DNA from 2 places in the Citrobacter sp. VF227 genome. Region 2 is predicted to be linked to the other one. Evidence: predicted binding sites of a transcription regulator. Region 2 holds the regulator's gene; the other holds the start of a gene.
What was found. Region 2 encodes CRP, which controls carbon source genes, mostly activating them, when cyclic AMP is high. Its sites were predicted from a motif close to ATGTGANNNNNNTCACAT; they were not measured.
Positions count from the first base shown of each region.

Region 1 (8,251 bases), on a different contig from region 2:
GCAGAAACCAGGGTAGCCAGTTTTTTCATGTTCATATTTAAGATGTCCTGTAATCGTTGTTACTGCTTTTTGTTGTCTACCAGTACCGCCAGCAAAATCACCACCGCTTTGACGATCATCTGGTAATAGGAGGATACACCTAACAAATTCAAACCATTATTGAGGAAACCAAGAATCAATGCGCCGATCAGCGTCCCAACAATTCGTCCTTTACCACCCGCGAGGCTGGTACCGCCTAATACCACCGCAGCGATAGCATCCAGCTCATAGCCTGTACCTGCCGTCGGTTGCGCAGAGGAGAGGCGCGCGACTTCAATGATACCCGCCAGCGATGCCAGCAGACCGCACAGTGAGTAAACGATAATTTTGATTTTACTGACGCTGATTCCGGACAGACGCGTTGCCGCTTCGTTACCACCCAGTGCATAGATATAACGACCCAGACGCGTGTGGTGCAACATGTACCACGCTGCGAGGAAGACAATCCCCATGATCCACACTGGCGTAGGAACGCCTAATGGACGCCCAATCCCGAACCAACCAAACAGATCGGCATTATCAGTAAACCCGGTGTTTACCGGGCTGCCGTTGGTGTAAACCATGGTCACACCGCGCAGCAGCAGCATCATCACCAGAGTCGCAATAAAGGCCTGCACGCGGCCTTTCGCGACAATCACCCCGGTTACCGCGCCAATGGCAGCGCCAAGCGCCAGAGCCGCAGCAACAGCCACCAGCGCATTGACTTCAATCCCTACAATCGAAGCCGCAACCGCACCGGTCAGCGCCAGCAAGGAACCGACGGACAGATCGATACCCGACGTCAGGATAACCAACGTCATCCCGACGGCCATAATGGCATTCACCGACGTTTGCTGGAGAATGTTGAACAGGTTATTAACGGTAAAAAAGTTAGGGCTCATGGTGGAAACAATCGCGATCAGCACTAACAGAGCGATGAGCGACTTTTGCTCCAGAAGCCATGCTTTAGTGAAATAACGGCGACCAGAAACAGCCTGGGTAGTCATCTTTTTTACTCCTGATTCACGCGATTAAGCTTGCCCACAGCGGCAGCCATTAATACTTCCTGAGTGGCCTGCTCGCGAGTGAATTCACCGCCGAGATGCCCTTCATGCATAACGATAATTCGATCGCTCATGCCCAATACTTCTGGCATCTCAGAAGAGACCAGAATGATACTCAACCCATCAGCCTTAAACTGGTTGATAAGCTGATAGATTTCTTTTTTCGCCCCAACGTCGACGCCGCGCGTCGGCTCATCGAGGATCAGAACTTTTGGACGGGTCATCAGACCGCGTGCAATCGCTACTTTCTGCTGGTTACCGCCGGACAGCAGGCCGATAGCCTGTTCCATCGATGGCGTTTTAACATTGAACAGGCGAATAAAATCCCCTACAGCCTGCTGCTCGTCTTTATGTTTAAGGCTTCCACCTGCGCGACTAAAATAACGCAGTGCGGTCAGTGACATGTTCTCTTTCACCGACATGCCGAGCACTAAACCATCGCGTTTACGGTCTTCAGAAATATAGACGATGCCGTTAGCCAGTCCATCCTGCGGCGAACGGGTGACAACTTCATGGCCATCAAGCGTGACGTAGCCGCTGGTACGCGGCAATGCGCCGTACAACACCTTCATCAGCTCGGTACGCCCAGCCCCCATCAGCCCCGATACGCCAAGGATCTCACCTTTACGCAGCGTGAATGACACATCATTTACGCCAGGACCGCACAGATTATCGACCTTCAGGCGAATATCACCCGGCGCTTTTTCCAGACGCGGGTACTGATCTTCCAACTTACGTCCCACCATCATTTCAATCAGCGAGTCTTCGGTAAGCGATGCGACTTCACGCTCGGCAATAAACTGCCCGTCGCGAAAGACGGTTACGTCGTCGCAAATCTCGAAGATCTCTTTCATGCGGTGAGAAATATAGACAATGCCGCGTCCCTGGGATTTCAGTTCGCGAATGACGCGGAACAGGGATTCGGTTTCAGTATCGGTGAGGGCATCCGTCGGTTCATCCATAATGATGACCTTCGATTCAAAGCTTAGCACTTTAGCAATTTCGACCATCTGCTGATCGCCAATCGACAGCTCACCGACCAGTCTGTCGCTTTTAAAGCGCAGATTCAGTTTGGCGAGCAGCAGATCGGCTTCGGCGTACATCTTCTTCCAGTCTATTTTGCCAAAGCGATTCACAAACTCGCGACCGAGAAAAATATTCTCGGCGATAGTGAGTTGCGGGATCAGGTTCAGCTCCTGGTGGATAATACCGATTCCGGCTTCCTGGGAAGATTTTGGGCCGTTAAAAGTGGTCTCTTTCCCCAGCCACAATAAGGAACCGGCATCACGGGTATAGATTCCGGTCAGCACCTTCATCATGGTGGATTTGCCCGCGCCGTTTTCGCCCACCAGCGCCATTACGCGGCCTGGATAGACATTCAGCGCGGCGCCGGATAGCGCTTTTACGCCCGGGAACGCTTTATCGATCCCTTTGAGTTGCAGTAATGCGTTCATGATGGCCTCAGAACGTGACGCCAGCACAGAGAATGATATTCGCATACGGGGAGCACTCCCCGCTGCGAATCACCGCCTGACTGTCTGCGGTTTGTTGTTTGAACTGTTCGTGCGTTGTGTAACGAATTTCGATGGTGTTTCCCTGGTGTTGTTGCAGTTGCTCAATGTGACTGAGCAACGTTTCGTGGAGTTGCGGATTATGTTGTTTAATTTCCGACGCGAGAATGGCCGCCTCAACCTGCATTTCACGAGTAACCACATCCAATACCTGCATAAAAGAAGGTACGCCCTGAGTTAATGCCATATCAATACGCGTTGTGTTGTTAGGGATGGGTAAACCTGCATCACACACCACCAGCGTATCGGTATGTCCCAGACGAGAGATCACTGATGAAATTTCAGAGTTGAGTACCGTGCCTTTCTTCATTTTCTTTCCCCACTAGCGAAACGTTTCGCTGAAAATAAGTGTAGTTCGAAGAGTGGACAGAAAACCACCGCGACGTTACGAAAATGTGATCACCATCGAAACGTTTCGCAAGGATTATCATTCGATGAAATAAAAACTGGGAGGAACAAAACAAAACGCCCCCTTTCGCGATGAAAGAGGGCGTCCATGAGATTAAATCTCGACCTGCGTACCGAGCTCGATAACCCGGTTTGGTGGGATTTCAAACTGGTCTGGCGCACGCAGCGCATTGCGCTGCAACAGCAGATACAACTTGCCGCGCAGGCGCAAATACCATGGTCGCTTACCAACAATCAACGACTCGTGCGACATGAAGAAGGAGGTTTCCATCATCCGACAACTTAAGCCTTCCAGACCACAGCGATGGAACACTTCCTCGACGTTCGGCGTTTCACGCCAACCGTAGCTGGCCACTACGCGCCAGAAGGTTGGCGATAACTGCTCAATCTGCACCCTACGCACGTTGTGTACATAGGGTGCATCTTCAGTACGCAGCGTCAGCAGAATCACGCGTTCGTGCAACACCTTGTTATGCTTTAGGTTATGCAGAAGCGCAAACGGGATGACGTTCAACGCACGGGACATATATACCGCCGTTCCCGGCACACGTACCGGTGGGGATTTCTCCAGCGAGGCAATCATCGCCTCCAGAGAGTTGCCGTGCTCATGCATGCGACGCAGCAGACGGAAACGCTCGCTTTTCCAGGTGGTCATAATGGTGAACATCACCAGACCCAGCGTCAGAGGCAGCCAACCGCCGGAAATCAGTTTATCGAGGTTCGCGGAGAACAGCGGAACATCGACGCATAAGAACGCTACCAGGATCAGGAAGACAAAGTATTTATTCCAGTGCCAGTTTTTACGCGCCACGGTGGTAGACAGAATAGACGTCAGTACCATCGTCCCCGTTACCGCAATCCCGTACGCCGCGGCCAGATTACTGGAGTGTTCAAAGCTCACAATCACGATAACCACCGCAAAATAGAGCATCCAGTTAACGAAAGGAATGTAGATCTGGCCCGACTCCATTTCCGAAGTATGGATAATACGCATTGGCGATAAATATCCCAGGCGTACGGCCTGACGCGTCAGCGAGAAGACGCCGGAGATAACCGCCTGCGAAGCGATTACCGTCGCCAGCGCGGCGAGAATCAGTAGCGGGATCAACGCCCACTCCGGCGCCAACAGGAAGAACGGGTTTTTGATCGCCTCAGGATGCTTTAACAGTAACGCCCCCTGACCAAAATAGTTCAGTACCAGCGAAGGCAACACCACAGAGAACCAGGCCAGACGAATCGGCAACTTACCGAAGTGGCCCATATCCGCATACAGCGCTTCAACACCGGTAATCGACAACACCACGGCCCCCAGCGCAATAAAGGACAATGTTTTGAATTCGAGAAAGAAATGCACCGCCCAATACGGATTTAGCGCCTGCAGTACTTCCGGATTGCCAATAATACTTCGCACGCCTAATACCGCCAGTGTCAGGAACCACAGCAACATAATCGGCGCAAACAGCTTACCGACCATGCCGGTACCGTGTTTTTGAATCAAAAACAGCAGGGTCAGTACGATTATCGAGAGCGGAACAATCCAGGTATCCAGTTGCGGGGCAATGATCTCCAGGCCTTCAATCGCCGACATCACCGAAATGGCAGGCGTTATCACCACTTCTCCATAAAAGAAGCTGCCGCCAATCAACCCCATAATCACCAGCATGGAGGTGGTTCGCGCCGAGGTATTGCGCCCGGCTAATGACATCAGCGTCAGGATCCCACCTTCTCCGGCGTTATCAGCGCGCATGACAAACGTCAGGTATTTAATAGAGACAACAAAGATCAACAGCCAGAAAATCAGCGAGAGAAAGCCAAATACTGCATCACGTTCAACGCCAAAACCAAACTGGCCGGATAAACATTCACGAAGCGTATAAAGTGGGCTGGTACCAATATCACCGTAGACAACCCCAATGGCCGCAAGGGTAATCGCAGACAATGATTGTTTATTATCAGTGCTCATAGACTCGTCTTTCGTTTATACACCTCATCTTTCACGCCACTCCGTCTGGGCTGCATTCGTAATTTCCCCATCCCAGGAGAAAACTCCATTGCCACCTTGGTGTAGATTGATTGATTTGGTGTATATATAAGAAATGTGTGCGTCGTCCCTTGGCCCACAAAAAGGCGCACAGTATGCACGATTAATCATAAAATCGTACCCCTAAATGTGACCAGATTAATCTGGCTCAAAGAAAACTTAGCGCACCTTCAGTCTATTAATGTACAGGTGTGGAGCATCTATACTCGCAGTTCACGCAGTACATTTGGCGAAAGGACGCCACTTCATTATGGCTCACCCACATTTATTAGCGGAAAGAATTTCCCGTCTGAGCAATGCGCTGGAAAAGGGACTTTATGAACGTAGCCACGCCATTCGTCTGTGTCTGCTGGCTGCACTCAGCGGCGAGAGCGTTTTCTTATTAGGCCCTCCCGGGATAGCGAAAAGCTTAATTGCCCGCCGACTGAAGTTTGCTTTTCAAAATGCGCGCGCTTTCGAATACCTGATGACGCGCTTCTCTACGCCAGAAGAGGTCTTCGGCCCACTGTCCATTCAGGCGCTTAAAGACGAAGGTCGCTATGAACGCTTAACGGCAGGCTATCTTCCTGAAGCTGAAATCGTCTTTCTTGATGAAATCTGGAAGGCGGGCCCGGCGATTCTTAACACCCTGCTGACCGCCATTAACGAACGCCACTTCCGCAACGGCGCGCATGAAGAGAAAATCCCGATGCGCCTGCTGGTGGCAGCCTCCAACGAACTGCCAGAAGCAGACAGCAGCCTGGAAGCGCTGTATGACCGTATGCTGATACGCCTGTGGCTGGATAAAGTTCAGGACAAAGCCAACTTCCGCTCAATGCTGCTAAGTCAGCAAGATGAAAGCGACAACCCGGTCCCGGCGTCATTACAGGTGACGGATGAAGAGTATTACCAGTGGCAAAAAGACATTGGCGCCATCAAGCTTCCCGATCGCGTGTTTGAGCTTATTTTCACCCTACGTCAGCAGTTGGACACGCTACCGAATGCCCCGTACGTGTCCGATCGTCGCTGGAAAAAAGCCATTCGCTTGCTCCAGGCCAGCGCCTTCTTTAGCGGACGTGATGCGGTCGTCCCTATTGACCTCATCCTGTTGAAAGATTGCCTGTGGTACGACGCACAAAGCCTGAATCTGATGCAGCAGCAGCTGGAAATATTGATGACCGGGCACGCCTGGCAACAGCAGTCTATGCTGACGCGTTTGGGCAGCATTGTGCAACGTCGCATTCAACTCCAGCAGCAGCAAAGCGATAAAACTGCGTTCACGGTGATCCGTCAGGGCGGCATGTTCAGCCGTCGTCCTCATTATGATTTACCGCCAGAAGCCACATCCTCAATCCTGACATTACTGCTGCAAAAGCCCCTGAAGCTGCATGATATGGAAGTCATCCATATTGCTTTTGATCGTAGCGCACTGGAACTGTGGCTAACCAAAGGCGGTGAGATCCGCGGAAAATTAAACGGGATCGGTTTTGCTCAGACGCTGAACATGGAAGTGGATAGCGCACAACACCTGGTCGTACGCGACGTCAGTTTGCAAGGATCTCGTCTGGCGCTGCCAGGTTCATCACAAGAAAGTATGCCTGCAGAGATAAAACAAGAGCTTGAAGCGCTTGATAACGAGTGGCACCAGCAGCACAGCGCATTTAGCGAACAACAAAAGTGCATGTTTATTCATAATGACTGGTTAGGCCGCATAGAAGCCAGTCTACAGGATGTCGGGATGCAAATCCGCCAGGCGCAACAATGCTAACCCTTGATACGCTCAACATCATGCTGGCACTCAGCGAAGAGGCGATGATCGAAGAGATGATCGTCGCCCTGCTGGCTTCTCCGAAGATGGTGGTTTTTTTTAAAAAATTCCCGCGCCTCAAAAAAGCGATCGCTGAAGATATACCGCGCTGGCGTGAATCTTTGCGTAGTCGGCTCAAAGATACCCATGTGCCGCCGGAGTTGGCGGAAGAGGTCATTTGTTATCAACAAAGTCAGCTCCTCTCTCATGCACAGTTTATCGTCCAGCTACCGCAAATATTGTCGTTATTGCACCGCCTCCATTCACCGTGGGCCGGACAAGCGCAGCAGTTAGTCGATGACAACAACACGTTTACGCCCGCCCTGCATACGCTTTTTCTCCAGCGCTGGCGCCTGAGTCTGGTAGTGCAAACCACCACGCTGAATCAACAATTGCTGGAAGAAGAGCGTGAACATTTGCTCAGCGAAGTACAGGAGCGGATGACTCTCAGCGGGCAACTGGAACCCGTCCTGGCAGAAAATGACAACGCCGCGGGTCGGTTGTGGGATATGAGCGCTGGTCAAATCAAGCGCGGTGATTATCAGCTGATGGTGAAATACGGCGAATTTCTGACGCAACAACCTGAACTCCAGCGTCTGGCTGAGCAATTAGGTCGTTCCAGAGAAGCGAAATCCGTGCCGCGTAAAGATGCGCCAATGGAAACCTTCCGTACGCTGGTGCGCGAACCGGCAACCGTACCGGAGCAAGTGGATGGCATCCAGCAAAGCGACGATATCCTGCGCCTGCTGCCGCCTGAACTGGCGACGCTGGGCATTACCGAACTGGAATACGAGTTCTACCGTCGGCTGGTGGAAAAACAACTGCTGACCTATCGCCTGCACGGCGAAGCGTGGCGTGAAAAAGTCACGGAACGGCCTGTGGTGCATCAGGATTTTGACGAGCAGCCGCGCGGGCCTTTTATCGTCTGCGTCGATACCTCGGGATCGATGGGCGGATTTAATGAGCAATGTGCGAAAGCCTTTTGCCTGGCGCTAATGCGCGTCGCTCTTGCCGATAACCGGCGCTGTTTCATTATGCTGTTTTCAACAGAAGTGGTGCGCTATGAGCTGTCCGGTCCGGAGGGTATCGAACAGGCGATCCGTTTTTTAAGTCAGCGCTTTCGCGGCGGTACAGATATCGCCAGCTGTTTTCGCGCCATTATTGAGCGCATGCAGGGTCGGGAATGGTTTGATGCCGATGCGGTGGTGATCTCAGATTTTATCGCTCAGCGATTACCCGATGAGGTCGTCAATAAAGTGGGTGAATTGCAGCGAGTTCACCAGCATCGTTTTCATGCAGTGGCGATGTCAGCACACGGCAAACCCGGCATCATGCGCATTTTCGATCATATCTGGCGCTTTGA
Region 1 covers NZ_JBRFVF010000008.1:5,399-13,649, forward strand. Annotated here, with positions in the region: gene rbsB (ribose ABC transporter substrate-binding protein RbsB) at 1-35, opposite strand, end outside; gene rbsC (ribose ABC transporter permease) at 60-1,025, opposite strand; gene rbsA (ribose ABC transporter ATP-binding protein RbsA) at 1,031-2,536, opposite strand; gene rbsD (D-ribose pyranase) at 2,544-2,963, opposite strand; gene kup (low affinity potassium transporter Kup) at 3,156-5,024, opposite strand; gene ravA (ATPase RavA) at 5,353-6,849, shown strand; gene viaA (ATPase RavA stimulator ViaA) at 6,843-8,251, shown strand, end outside.
Region 1: rbsD (D-ribose pyranase) is a predicted target of CRP. The motif match lies at 3,047-3,064, and genes of this name have one in related genera.

Region 2 (8,251 bases):
AACCATGCATTCAGAAAGATAGAGATCAGAATGCCTGCATTCAGGAAGGTGAAGGTATTACTCATACTGGAAACGGGCAAATGGAAATAGTCTGCGATGTTTCCCATCACCATCCCGGTGACAATTACCAACGCACCTGTCAGGGCGTAGGAGAGAAAGCTAATCCATGTGAGCTTGATGCGATTGCTGTTAGTCATGACTGGCCTGTATAGAAGTGTAAGGCGCATTGACTGCGCCGTGAGCGGGCAGATTTTAGGCGATTTTGTGATGTATTTAAATATTTATTGGTAATGACTTTATTTATTACATTTTTGTATGTGATATGAATCACATTGAGTGATGCAGCAGTAAGGTTACATTTGTTTCAGGTACGTAAAATTAGGTAAAGGGATGGCCTTGTCCTTGAAGGCTCTTTAGAATCAATTCACTTGCTTCATTTCTGCTCTTGTTAAGGAATTCTCATGCTCAAATCGACTCTGGCGGCTGTTGCAGCTGTTCTCGCCCTTTCTGCTCTCTCTCCCGCAGCACTGGCAGCAAAAGGGGACCCGCATGTCCTGCTGACAACTTCTGCCGGTAACATTGAGCTGGAGCTGAACAGTCAGAAAGCCCCGGTTTCAGTGCAAAACTTTGTCGATTATGTCAACAGTGGTTTCTATAACAACACCACGTTCCACCGTGTGATCCCTGGTTTTATGGTGCAGGGCGGTGGTTTTACCGAGCAGATGCAGCAGAAGAAACCTAACCCGCCAATCAAGAACGAAGCCGATAACGGACTGCGTAACACCCGTGGCACGATTGCCATGGCGCGTACTGCGGATAAAGACAGCGCGACCAGCCAGTTCTTTATCAACATTGCAGACAACGCTTTCCTCGATCACGGCCAGCGCGACTTTGGCTACGCTGTTTTCGGTAAAGTTGTGAAAGGGATGGATGTCGCGGATAAGATCTCTCAGGTTCAGACCCATGATGTGGGTCCTTACCAGAATGTTCCGTCAAAACCGATTGTTATCCTGTCTGCCAAAGTCCTGCCGTAATCGTATTTTGCGCGGGCAATGCTTGCCCGCGTTCTCTCGCTTCTCTGCGTAACCCGAAATTGCTGCTTATACTTGTGGCAAGTGTCGGCTCATTCAGGGAGGTCACGTGAAAAAACTCACCGATAAACAAAAGTCCAGGGTCTGGGAACAACGGCGAAACGCCAATTTCCAGGCCAGTCGGCGGCTGGAAGGCGTGGATATTCCACAGGTTACCCTGAGCGCTGAAGACGCGCTGGCGCGTCTTGAAGCGTTGAGGAGGCACTATGAGCGATAAATTCGGTGATGGACGTGACCCCTACTTGTATCCGGGCCTGAATGTCATGCGTAACCGCCTGGGTATTCACCAGGCGCAGCGTCTGGCGCAGGCCGCTTATGAGTTGACGGCGCTGCGCGCAGCCACTATCGAATTGGGCCCGCTTAAACGGGGTTTGCCGCATCTGTGCGCTATTCATCGCCAACTCTATCAGGATATTTTTGACTGGGCGGGACATCTGCGAGAAGTCGATATTTACCAGGGTGATACCCGCTTTTGCCATTTCGCTTATATCGAGAAAGAGGGCAATGCGCTGATGCAGGACCTGGAAGACGAGTCCTGGCTGGTGGGGTTATCGGAAGACAAGTTTGTCGACCGACTTGCGCACTACTATTGTGAAATCAACGTACTGCATCCGTTTCGTATTGGCAGCGGTCTGGCGCAGCGTATTTTCTTTGAACAGTTAGCGATTCATGCCGGGTATATGTTGAGCTGGGATGGCATCCAGGTTGAAGAATGGAACCGGGCTAATCAGGGCGGGGCGATGGGAGACCTGTCTGCGCTGCGGGTGATATTTCGTAAAGTGGTAAGCGTAGTCCCGGAAACTGAGTAGAATAGCGCGGTTCTTATGTACCGGAGCCGCCATGATTCTGCTTATCGATAACTATGATTCATTTACCTGGAACCTGTATCAATACTTCTGTGAACTGGGGGCTGATGTCCTTGTCAGGCGCAACGACGAGCTGACGCTGTCGCAAATCGATGCGCTGAATCCGCAAAAAATCGTCATTTCCCCGGGACCTTGTACGCCGGATGACGCCGGTATTTCGCTGGATGTTATTCGCTATTTCGCGGGGAAGATCCCTCTGCTGGGGGTTTGTCTGGGGCACCAGGCGATGGCGCAGGCCTTTGGCGCGACCGTGGTGCGGGCGGCTAGAGTGATGCACGGTAAAACGTCGCCTATTTCGCATAACGAGCAGGGTGTTTTTCAGGGACTCGCCAATCCATTAACGGTAACGCGCTACCATTCTCTGGTGGTCGCTCCCGAAACCCTTCCTGACTGCTTTGAGGTGACCGCCTGGAGTGAAACGCAGGAGATCATGGGTATTCGTCACCGGGAGTGGGATATGGAGGGGGTGCAGTTTCACCCGGAGAGCATTCTCAGCGAACAGGGGCATCAGCTGCTGGCTAATTTTCTCAACCGGTGATTTGTGGTTGCTATTCAGTGATTTTTTATTCATATTTTGTGATTATAATTTCACTAGCATTTCTGCTTAACAGGGTGGTAATGACATGGCAACTGAACAAACTGCAATTACACGCGCGACATTCGATGAAGTGATTCTGCCGATTTATGCACCGGCTGAGTTTATCCCGGTAAAAGGGAAAGGGAGTCGAGTGTGGGATCAACAGGGTAAAGAGTATGTTGATTTCGCAGGCGGTATTGCAGTTACCGCGTTAGGGCATTGCCATCCGGCGCTGGTTGAGGCGTTAACCACCCAGGGCGAAACCCTGTGGCATACCAGCAATGTTTTCACCAACGAACCGGCGTTACGCTTAGGTCGTAAACTCATTGATGCGACCTTCGCCGAGCGCGTACTGTTCATGAACTCCGGTACCGAAGCTAACGAAACCGCCTTTAAGCTGGCGCGCCACTATGCCTGCGTGCGCCATAGCCCGTTCAAAACCAAGATTATTGCCTTCCACAACGCGTTTCACGGTCGTTCGCTGTTTACCGTATCCGTTGGCGGGCAACCGAAATATTCCGACGGCTTTGGACCCAAACCGGCAGATATCATCCATGTCCCGTTTAACGATCTGCATGCGGTCAAAGCGGTGATGGACGATCACACCTGCGCGGTGGTGATCGAGCCTATTCAGGGCGAGGGTGGCGTTACTGCGGCAACGCCGGCATTCCTGCAAGGCTTGCGTGAGCTCTGTGATCAGCACCAGGCGCTGTTGGTATTTGATGAAGTACAGAGCGGGATGGGGCGTACTGGCTCACTGTTTGCCTATATGCACTACGGCGTGACGCCGGATATCCTGACCAGTGCCAAGGCGCTCGGCGGCGGCTTCCCGGTGAGTGCGGTACTGACTACCCAGGAGATTGCCTCGGCGTTCCACGTGGGCTCGCATGGTTCCACTTATGGCGGTAATCCGCTGGCCTGTGCGGTTGCGGGAGCTGCGTTTGATATCATCAACACGCCGGAAGTGCTGGAAGGTATTCAGGCCAAACGCCAGGCGTTTGTTCAGCATTTGCAGAAAATTGACCAGCAGTTTGACATTTTCAGCGACATTCGCGGTATGGGACTGCTGATTGGCGCCGAACTGAAGCCGCAGTTTAAAGGCCGGGCGCGTGATTTCTTGTACGCCGCGGCGAATGAAGGCGTGATGGTACTGAACGCCGGACCGGACGTGATGCGTTTCGCGCCGTCGCTGGTGGTGGAGCAGACCGATATCGATGAAGGGATGCAGCGCTTCGCGCAGGCCGTGGCGAAAGTGGTGGCTTGACGATCTTAGGCCGGATAAGCGTAGCGCATCTGGCAGTCGATCTTAACCCTTCATATCCCGCAACCGGCGGCTCAGCCAGATCCCGTGATGCGGTCGCTGACGCCATGCTACCGACGAAATGGTATGCATGGTGTTCAGATGCCCTAATATCCGCTGTAGATGCTGCTCAAGGGTACTTAAAGGCCCGTGGGACAGCATCTCTGGCGCCTCGAGAATATTTACATCGCCGGAGCTTCCTGGGCCGTCATATTCCAGCCGTTGCTGACAGCGCTGGATCGCAATTTCACAGGACTCCAGATACCGCTGCGCCAAATCCGGCGTCAGCATCGTATGTTCCCTTGCCAGCGTGGTCATCGCGTTGATGTGTTCGACGATGAACTGGCTATGCGTAACCCACAGTTTCATGTCCGCCAGATAGTGCGAGTTGAATCCTGGCTCCTGCATCGCCTGGTTAAGTGAGTTGAACAACGTGTTATGCGCCTGGTTGACCCGCATGCGTTGATACGCCAGCGGTGTGGCCTGCGGATCGTTGCTAAGGATCAGGCGGATGGCTTCCTGATCGGCTTCTAACGCATCGTGGGCGTTTTTACGCAGCAGGCCGCTCTGCCACTGCGGCCATAGCCAGAGCATCCCGCCAAAGGCGATTAGGCAACCAGTGACCGTATCGATAAACCGCGGCACGATAAACTGTTCCCCGTTCAGTGTCAGCAACTGCAGGGTGTATACCGCGGTGACCGTAAAGCCGACGGTAGCCCAGCCGTAGTTTTTACGGATGGTCAGATAACTCACCAGGGTTATCAGCAGCATGCCTGCCAGCGTGTAACTCTCCTGAATATGAAAGTGCAGTGTGACGCCAGCGATCACCAGGCCAACGAGCGTCCCTACTGAACGGTGTAAAATACGTACCCGGGTCGCCCCGTAGCCATTTTGCGTGACGAACAGGATTGTCATCAAAATCCAATAGGGTTTTGGCAGGTGTAAGGCGCTGCCCATCAGGCTGGCAATGCTCAACATGACGCTGATGCGTCCGGCATTACGCAGCGCCGGGGATTTCAACGACAGATAGCTTTTCAGGGCAGGGATCAGCGGCAGCCGACGCTGCTTGTCAGCCATTAAATCCCGGGCATACAGTGGGCGCTGGGTGCGTAGCACGCGGGCAATACGGCTGAAGTGCCAGTAACAAAATTGTCCTACCGGATTGTCCGGATGTTGGTTGGCAATTTTCTCCAGCGTGCCAATTTGTTTATCCATTGAAAAACGTGTTGGCAAGCGGTGATACAAAATGTCATCGGCCAGAACGCGAAGGCGTTCGGCGACGGTGCGCGCGTTCCAGCGGATCACCTGTTCGGCGTGGCTACGTTCGACCAGCTTTTGCACCTCTTCCGGCTGGTGGAGGCTGACGGAAATATGTTCCTGTAAATCGAGCGCCTCCTGAAAGGCACGTAGCAGGCGCTTATAATCGTTGTTGCGATGTGCCGACAGCATATGCATTTGCTGATAGCACTGGGTAATCAAATCTACCGCTTTTTGTTGGCGCACAAGCAGGGGGGGTAGCGCTTTTTCCGGATCGGCATGCTGAGTCAGGAGGCTGTATTTGGCCTCACAGTAATCGGCTAATTCACGATACAACAAGCTGAGCGACTCACGCAGCGGCTGCTCACGCCACATCCAGAACCAGAACCAGTTGAACAGGCCGTACCACAATGTACCCAACGCGTAGATCAGCAGTGGCTCCCAGACGGGCATGTTCCCGGCCAGGCTGAGCGTGAAAATTGCCGCGATAAGCGAGGCAGGTAGTAGTCGTGCATGCAGAGGGCCTAATTCAGCGGTTACACCAAGAATCAGCGTCAGGCCAGTGAGGATCAGCGGCAGCGGTATAGTCTGTGCCAGCAGTATCTGCATGATCAGACTGCATCCGGCAAACAAAGACGCACCAATCACTAAGCGTTTGAAAAAGCGCTTATGCGGGGTATCAAGACCGGCAATATTGCAGCAGGCAGGGACGAGGGAGAAGAGGAGCCCCAGATGAAGCTGCCCGATGATCAGACCGACGGCCACAGGTAAACATAGCACCAGCGTCTGTCGTAGTGCGTAGTTGATCTCAGGGTGATATATCAGTCTTCGCCACATCGGTGCAAACAAAAGTGGCGCATTACGGGGTAACGCGCCACTTCGATGGGGTTAACGTGTGCCGTAGACGACGATGGTCTTACCGTGTGCGGAGATCAGATTCTGATCTTCCAGCATCTTCAGAATACGACCAACGGTCTCACGGGAACAGCCAACGATCTGGCCGATTTCCTGGCGGGTGATTTTAATCTGCATGCCGTCCGGGTGGGTCATCGCGTCAGGCTGTTTCGCCAGATTCAGCAGAGTCTGCGCGATACGACCGGTAACGTCGAGGAAGGCAAGGTTGCCAACTTTTTCAGACGTGACCTGCAGACGGCGAGCCATCTGAGAGGACAGGCGCATCAGAATATCTGGATTGACCTGGATTAATTGGCGAAATTTTTTGTACGAAATCTCAGCGACTTCACATGCAGTTTTAGCACGGACCCAGGCGCTGCGTTCCTGACCTTCTTCGAAGAGGCCTAATTCACCAATAAAATCGCCCTGATTCAGATAAGAAAGGATCATTTCTTTCCCTTCTTCATCTTTGATCAGCACTGCCACTGAGCCTTTAACGATGTAGTACAACGTTTCCGCTTTTTCACCCTGGTGAATCAGCGTGCTCTTCGATGGGTACTTATGAATATGGCAATGAGACAAGAACCATTCGAGAGTCGGGTCTGTTTGCGGTTTGCCAAGCACCATGCGCGGTTATCCTCTGTTATAAGCTGTCTCCAGAGCCAAAATATTACCTGCCTCTGGGTTTGCAAAAATGTGCTTCCCGCTACCTGGGAAGGGGGCTGTCAATACGTGCGACGGCCTGTAATGTGATGTCCTCTGCATACATGCAGTACGTCAATGTATTACTGTAGCATCCTGACTGTTTTAGCATAGCTTTCGCCGTGTGTCTCCTGGTGTCTCGCTTCAGCATGACGCAGGTCGCCTTCCGTTGCGAGATTTGTTGTGTGCGCGTAATCTGTCAGGAAAATTGATGCATCGGAGTAATAAAATATGCAAGCACGTGTTAAGTGGGTTGAAGGGTTAACCTTCCTCGGTGAGTCCGCCTCTGGCCACCAGATTTTGATGGACGGTAACTCCGGTGATAAAGCGCCGAGCCCGATGGAAATGGTCTTAATGGCTGCGGGCGGTTGCAGCGCAATTGATGTGGTGTCGATCCTGCAAAAGGGTCGTCAGGATGTGACCAACTGCGAAGTGAAGCTGACCTCCGAGCGTCGTGATGAAGCGCCACGCCTGTTTACCCACATCAACCTGCATTTCGTTGTAACGGGTAACGATCTGAAAGATGCGTCCGTCGCTCGCGCGGTCGATCTTTCGGCGGAAAAATATTGCTCCGTGGCGCTGATGCTGGAAAAGGCGGTGAACATTACCCACTCCTATGAAGTGGTTGCCGCTTCGTGATGTTATGCCTGATGGCGATATACTTATCAGGCCTACAGGATTTAAACGCGTAGGCCGGATAAGGCATTATCCGCCATCCGGCAAAAAAACACCTTACTCTATCTTTTTACCTTCCATCAGTCGCTGGACTAGCGGCAGCATAATCAATTCCATCGCCAGACCCATTTTCCCGCCCGGAACAACCAATGTATTGATATGAGAAATGAATGAGCCCTGCAGCATGGCCAGTAGCCATGGGAAATCGATCCCTTCCAGATTACGAAAATGAATCACGACAAAGCTTTCATCGAGTGACGGAATACTCTTGGCGGCAAAGGGGTTAGAGGTATCTACAGTCGGTACGCGCTGAAAGTTGATATGCGTACGAGAAAACTGCGGCGTGATGTAATTGATATAATCGTCCATTGAACGCACCACCGAGTCCATCACCGCTTCACGCGAGTGTCCACGCTCGCTGGTATCGCGGGTCAGCTTCTGGATCCACTCCAGGTTCACGATCGGCACCACACCAACCAACAGATCGACATGCCGGGCCACATTTTGCTGCGGGGTGACAACGCCGCCGTGAAGTCCCTCATAGAACAGGACATCCGTCGGTTCAGGCAGCGGCTGCCAGGGCGTAAATGTCCCCGGAACCTGATTCCACGGTACGGCCTCATCGTAGGTGTGCAGATATTTACGCGACTGACCTTTGCCCGTCTGACCGTATTCAATGAAGGTTTGCTCCAGCAGACCGAAGTCGTTAGCTTCGGGGCCGAAATAGCTGATATGCCGCCCGGCATCGCGCGCTTTGCGAATCGCCATGTCCATTTCCGGGCGGGTATAGCGATGAAAACTGTCGCCTTCCACCTCGGCGGCGCGCAGATTTAACTGCGCGAATATTTTACGAAACGCGAGGCTGGTGGTGGTGGTCCCCGCGCCGCTG
Region 2 covers NZ_JBRFVF010000005.1:13,766-22,016, reverse strand. Annotated here, with positions in the region: gene tsgA (MFS transporter TsgA) at 1-197, opposite strand, end outside; gene ppiA (peptidylprolyl isomerase A) at 462-1,034, shown strand; gene ACU8YC_RS16430 (YhfG family protein) at 1,141-1,308, shown strand; gene ACU8YC_RS16425 (putative adenosine monophosphate-protein transferase Fic) at 1,298-1,900, shown strand; gene pabA (aminodeoxychorismate synthase component 2) at 1,932-2,495, shown strand; gene argD (bifunctional acetylornithine/succinyldiaminopimelate transaminase) at 2,581-3,798, shown strand; gene ACU8YC_RS16410 (YccS/YhfK family putative transporter) at 3,841-5,928, opposite strand; gene crp (cAMP-activated global transcriptional regulator CRP) at 5,980-6,612, opposite strand; gene ACU8YC_RS16400 (OsmC family protein) at 6,919-7,326, shown strand; gene ACU8YC_RS16395 (phosphoribulokinase) at 7,420-8,251, opposite strand, start outside.